Acetoanaerobium sticklandii: one gene and its partner. The protein of the gene in region 2 interacts with the protein of the main gene of each other region in a pairwise test. Links are inferred from orthologs where the notes say so. Each region holds a gene or a part of one and is shown on either strand. Other genes may lie near its edges.

Evidence for each region.
Region 1: the proteins of pepT (region 2) and tpiA interact in binary tests that used the Escherichia coli proteins (3 or more experiments, as listed by UniProt). The link is inferred for Acetoanaerobium sticklandii from one-to-one orthologs.

Annotation. Positions count from the first base shown.
Region 1 is NC_014614.1:762,029-765,359, forward strand. Bases 137-3,129 are described here. They hold tpiA (triose-phosphate isomerase), read left to right. Parts: upstream 137-1,256; coding sequence 1,257-2,003; downstream 2,004-3,129. Other genes in these bases: CLOST_RS03470 (phosphoglycerate kinase), read left to right, coding at 137-1,247; gpmI (2,3-bisphosphoglycerate-independent phosphoglycerate mutase), read left to right, coding at 2,018-3,129. Outside these bases: more of CLOST_RS03470, read left to right, coding at 57-136; more of gpmI, read left to right, coding at 3,130-3,331. UniProt on the Escherichia coli protein: Involved in the gluconeogenesis. Catalyzes stereospecifically the conversion of dihydroxyacetone phosphate (DHAP) to D-glyceraldehyde-3-phosphate (G3P).
Region 2 is NC_014614.1:1,106,992-1,110,181, reverse strand. Bases 162-3,013 are described here. They hold pepT (peptidase T), read right to left. Parts: upstream 2,272-3,013; coding sequence 1,051-2,271; downstream 162-1,050. Other genes in these bases: CLOST_RS05045 (YfcC family protein), read right to left, coding at 2,356-3,013; CLOST_RS05055 (hypothetical protein), read right to left, coding at 411-644; CLOST_RS05060 (glucose-1-phosphate adenylyltransferase), read right to left, coding at 162-215. Outside these bases: more of CLOST_RS05060, read right to left, coding at 1-161; more of CLOST_RS05045, read right to left, coding at 3,014-3,190. UniProt on the Escherichia coli protein: Cleaves the N-terminal amino acid of tripeptides.

The DNA of each region.
Region 1 (3,331 bases), 350 kb from region 2 along the record:
AGCCCAGGTTCCCGAAAGGGGCTGGGCTTTTTTGAAGGGAGAGAAAATCAGTGTCAATGCTAAATAAAAAGGCTGTAAATGATATAGATGTAAAAGGTAAAAAGGTAATAGTTAGATGTGATTTTAATGTACCTATGAAAAACGGTGAAATTACTGATGATAGAAGAATTAAAGGAGCACTAGAAACTATAAACTATCTTACTGAAAATAAAGCAAAGGTTATACTTATGTCTCACCTAGGCAGACCTGATAAAAAATATGAGCCTGAGTTTTCACTAGCTCCAGTAGCAAAAAGATTAAGCGAGCTTACTGGCAAGGAAGTAAAATTGGCACAAGATGAAGCTGTAGTTGGCGAAAATGCAAAAGCACTTACTGCATCTATGAACGAAGGCGATATTGTACTTCTTGAAAATGTTAGATTTGTAAAAGGCGAGACAAAAAATGATTTAGACTTTGCAAAAGAACTAGCATCACTTGCTGATGTATTTGTAAACGATGCATTTGGTACTGCTCATAGAGCTCACTCGTCAACAGCTGGAATAGCAAACTATCTTCCTTCAGCTATGGGATTTTTAATAGAAAAAGAAATTTCAATCATGGGAAAAGCGCTTGAAGCTCCAGAAAGACCTTTTGTAGCAATACTTGGAGGAGCAAAGGTTTCAGATAAAATTTCTGTAATAGAAAATATGATGGACAAAGTAGATACGCTTATTATAGGCGGAGCTATGGCATATACCTTCAAGAAAGCTCTAAACGTTCCAGTTGGAAGCTCAAGAGTAGAAGATGACAAAGTAGAGCTTGCAAAGGATTTATTAGAAAAAGCAAAGCAAAAAGGCATAAAATTGCTTCTTCCTATTGACCACATGGTTGCAAAGGAATTTAATGAAACTAGTGAATCGTTTGCCACTGATACAGAAGAAATTCCAGAAGGCTTCATGGGACTAGATATTGGACCTAAAACTATCAAGCTTTTTGAAGATGAAATAAAACAAGCTAAAACAGTAATTTGGAATGGACCTATGGGCGTATTTGAAATGCCTAAATTTGCTGTAGGAACAAAATCCTTAGCAGAAATAATTGCAAATACAGATGCTGTATCAATTATAGGTGGAGGAGACTCGGCTGCAGCAGTTGAACAGCTTGGATTCGCTGATAAAATGACTCATATCTCAACAGGCGGAGGAGCATCTCTAGAGTTTTTAGAGGGTAAAATTCTTCCTGGTATAGATGTACTTGAAAGCAAATAGGAGGCAAAAATGAGAAAACCTATAATAGCTGGAAATTGGAAAATGCATAAAACAATAGCCGAGGCGCTTGAGTTTGTAGAAAAAATTAAAGCTGAGGTTGCTGGAACGGATGTAGAGACAGTTATTTGCGCTCCATTTACACAGCTAAAGGATATAAAACAAGCAGTAAAGGATACGAACATCAAAGTAGGAGCTCAAAACATGCATTATGAGGAAAAAGGAGCTTTTACTGGTGAAATATCAGCAGCTATGCTAAAAGAACTAATGGTAGATTATGTAATAATAGGACATTCAGAGAGAAGACAGTATTTTAATGAGACAGATGAAACTGTCAATAAAAAAGTAAAAAAGGCTTTAGCTTATGATATAACTCCAATCATGTGCGTAGGAGAGTCTTTAGAGGAAAGAGAAGCAGAAAAAACTAAAGAAATAGTAAAAGACCAAACGATGAAAGGCCTAGAAGGACTTACTAATGAGCAGGTCTCATCTCTTGTCATAGCCTATGAGCCTATTTGGGCTATAGGTACAGGAAAAACTGCATCTAGCCAAGATGCAAACGAAGTAATTGCTTATATCAGAGAGGTTGTAAAAGACATGTACTCTGAGGAAGTATCTGAGGAAGTTCGTATTCAGTATGGAGGCAGTGTTAAGCCTTCGAATGTTGAAGAGATTATGAATGAAAGTGATATTGACGGAGCACTTGTGGGAGGAGCCTCATTAGAAGCCTCTGATTTTACTGCTTTAGTCAATTTTTAAGAGGAGAAATCTATATGAGAAAACCCGTAGCGCTTATAATTCTAGATGGCTTTGGATATCTGCCTACAGATAGAGGCAATGCTGTAAAGCATGCCAATACTCCAGTATTTGATTCTATATTTCAAAATTATTCACATACACTTATAGGTGCAAGTGGAGAAGATGTAGGATTGCCAGATGGACAGATGGGAAATTCTGAAGTTGGGCACCTAAACATAGGTGCAGGAAGAATTGTATATCAAGAATTAACAAGAATAACGAAAGAAATTAGAGAAGGCTCACTTTTTACAAATCCAGCCTTGCTAGAGGCTATGGAAAATGCTAAAAAAGAAGGAAGAGCACTTCATCTTATGGGCCTTTTATCAGATGGAGGAGTGCATTCTCACAATTCACATATTGAGGGCTTGCTTCTTATGGCAAAGCAACAAGGTGTAAAGGATGTCTATGTGCATGCTTTTATGGACGGAAGAGATACGCCACCGCAAAGTGGAAAAGACTATATCGTGCAGCTAGAAAACTTTATGAAAACTCATGGCATTGGAAAAATTCTAACTGTAAGTGGCAGATACTATGCCATGGACAGAGACAAAAGATGGGACAGAGTAAAGCTAGCCTATGATGCTATAGTAAAGGCAGATGCTCCAAAAGCAGATTCAGCACTTTCATGCATTGAGGCTTCATACCATGAGAATGTGACAGATGAGTTTGTGCTTCCTACAGTAATTGGAGAAGGACTGACTACGCTTTCTGCTCATGACTCAGTTATATTCTTTAATTTTAGACCAGATAGAGCGAGAGAGCTTACTAGAGCTATTGTGGATAGAGACTTTGATGGGTTTGAAAGAGAATATTTCGAAACGACATATGTCACCATGACTCAGTATGACAAAACTATGCCTAATGTAATAGTAGCTTATACTCCTCAAACTTTAGACAATACTCTAGGAGAATATATAGCATCTAAAGGAAAAACTCAGCTTCGTATAGCAGAAACAGAAAAATATGCCCACGTTACATTTTTCTTCAATGGAGGAAGAGAAGAGGCCTATACCAATGAAGAGCGTATATTAGTACCTTCTCCAAAAGTTGCAACCTATGACTTAAAACCTGAAATGTCAGCGTATGAAGTAACAGATAGGCTAATTAACGATTTAGAAACTAATCCTAAGGATTTAATTGTTCTAAACTTTGCAAATCCTGACATGGTAGGACATACTGGAGTATTTGAAGCAGCAGTTAAAGCAGTAGAAACTGTAGATATATGTCTAGGAAAAGTACTAGATAAGATAAAAAGTCTAGGTGGAGTTGCTTTTATAACAGCAGACCAT
Region 2 (3,190 bases):
ATTCCAATATGAGTATTTAGTATTAGGGGTCTGTATTGAGTTAATACTCCAACCGTATCTATTCCTGAATTTGAGCAGTTACTTAGCGGAAAATCAATTATTCTGTATTTCCCTCCAAATGGAACTGCAGGCTTTGCCAGTTTTTTTGTAAAAATACCTAGCCTACTTCCCTGTCCTCCTGCTAATATCATTGCTATCATTTCTTTTTTAAACATAAAATGCACCCCTTTTTATTGGATAATCTACACTGATATAGTTAATAGTTATTTAAAGTCTTTACTTATATACCCACTCTCAAAAATATAATAGTATTTTTATAATAATTTTTTGTAAAAAAATAGACCAAATCCTTGAGGTGTAAGATTTGGTCTATTTTTAAAGTTATGGGTAAACCACGTATAAGGGTGAGCTTACATAGTGGTATACAGCTTTTTTATTGTACTTTGAACTGCATTTGAAAGCTTAATTTCATTTTCTTGTGCAGAAGGTACGTTTGTTTCACTAAAAATCAAGTTGATGTATTCACCATCATAATCAACTGCATCTATAAAATTATAATCTTCTAAAGCATTCTTAAAAAAGTTTTCAACTGCAAAATAATTGTAATTATCTCCATCGAACTGACATGTATATTTTAATATCATGATATCCTCCTTAGAATCTCAAAAACTAATAATTCTAAATATAAAAAAATTGAATTAAAAAAGCTCCACCTCTAAAAACAAGAGACGGAGCACCGCGTTACCACTCTAATTGACGAAAAATACAAATCATTCTTCGTCCACTCAAAACATTTAACGCATGTATACGTACTGCACTACTATCCCGGGGTTCGCACAGTCTCCTCCTTGGTCCTCTTCATTATCCATAGACTATCGATCTCACACCTACATCGACTCGCTGAAGCCATCTGAAAAACTACTCTCCAAATCATTGGATTTATTATCATATTGTGAGTATTATTATATTAAAATAATTTAACTATGTCAACTTAATAAATAAATTTTTATAAAAATGTTTTATAAGTGATTTTATTAGCTAGCACCATAATTACTTTGCATAGGATTTAATAACTTCAATAACTGTTTCAACAGCCTTGTACATATCTTCTACAACAATTGCTTCATACCTTCCATGATAGTTAAATCCACCAGTGAAAATATTTGGAGTAGGCAGACCCATAAATGAAAGTCTCGCTCCATCAGTACCACCTCTGATTGCTTTTATATTCGGCTTAACTCCTATTTTCTCCATAGCAGCAACAACTGAATCTACAACATGCATAACAGGTAGAATTTTTTCTTTCATATTGTAATATGAGTCTTTTATTTCTACTACTGCAGTATCTTCCCCATATTTTTTATTTATAAATTCACAGGCAGTTTGTAAAAACTCTTTTTTCTTAGTAAATTTAGCCATATCATGGTCTCTTATAATATATCCAAGAGTAGTTTTTTCTATATCTCCATGAATTTCATCAAGCATAGTAAACCCTTCATAGCCCTCTGTGAACTCTGGTCTTTCAAACGCAGGAAGCAAGCTTTGAAGCTCCATTGCAATTAGAACTGAATTCTTCATTTTATGCTTAGCAGAGCCTGGATGAATGTTTACACCTTTTACTACAACTGTAGCTGATGCAGCATTAAAGTTTTCATACTCGATTTCACCTAAAAAAGAACCGTCTAGTGTATAAGCAAAATCTGCACCAAACTTCTCAACATCAAATTTATCCGCTCCTCTTCCAATCTCTTCATCAGGAGTGAATGCGATTTTTATATCTCCATGTTTTTCCTCTGGGTGATTAATGAAATATTCAATAACAGACATAATTTCTGCAATACCAGCTTTATCATCAGCTCCAAGTAAAGTGGTTCCATCTGTAGTTATCAAAGTCTTACCTTTAAAATCCTTTAGGTATGAAAAATCTGAAACCTTCATAACTATATTCTTATCTTTATTTAGAACTATATCTTCTCCGTCATAGTTTTCAACTATTTGTGGCTTAACATTTTCCCCTGGCATGTCAGGACTTGTATCTAAATGAGCAATAAGTCCGATTTTTGGAGCATTGTCTACATTTCCTTTTAGCGTACCCATTACATAACAATTTTCATCTACATGGGCATCTGTTATTCCAAGTGATTTAAGCTCATCAACTAATAAATTTCCTAAATCAAATTGAATCTTAGTGCTTGGTATAGATTCTGAAGCATCATCAGATTTAGTATTGATTTTTACATATCTAAGTAATCTCTGTTCAACTTTTTCCATTTCATAACCTCCTATACAATATACATAAAATTATAACTAAAGGGATTATAAGTCATAAACTTAATAATCCCTTAAATTTATATTCTAGATAAATGCCTGAAGATATAGCATAATAGCTGCAAATACAGCAATAATACCCATCAATGGCATAATGAACTTAAGCCATTTGTCATATGTTACGTCAACCATAGATAGAGTTACTAGAATTAATCCTGTTGGTGTAATAAATGCCATTAGACCTTGACCATATTGGTAAGCACTTACGATTACTTCTCTTGGTATACCTACTGTATCAGCAAGAGGAGCCATTATTGGCATAGAAAGTACTGCTAGTCCTGAAGATGAAGGTATGAAGAATCCAAGCACTAAGAATACTACAAGCATTATAAGTGCAAATATTCCACCATTCATACCGCCAACGACATTTGTTGCTCCATTTAGTATTGAGTCAGAAATTAGTCCGTTGTCCATAATTATATTAACAGCTCTTGCAACTCCTATTGTAAGTCCAACTCCTACAAGCTCAGATGCACCAGTAACAAACTCTGATACAGCTCTCTTTTCTCCAAGTCCTGAAAGGAAGCAAATGATGATACCAACAACAAAGAATAGTGCTGTCATTTCTAGGAACCACCAGCCTTGAGTTGATACTCCCCAAATCATAACTGCAAATGAAAGTGCAAATATTGAAAGCATTAGCTTACGTTTTACTGTAAATTCTGGCACTTCTTTATTTTCATGCAAAAATCTCTTCTCTAGGTCAGCTTTCTGAGAAAAAATAAGAGATTTTGAAGGGTCTTTCTTCACTTTTTCAGCATATTTAATAATATATGCTATTGTGATAATAGTAGCTATAACAAGTCCTGCTCCTCTAAATGCTATACCATTCATAAATGAAATACCAGCAGCATTTGAAGCT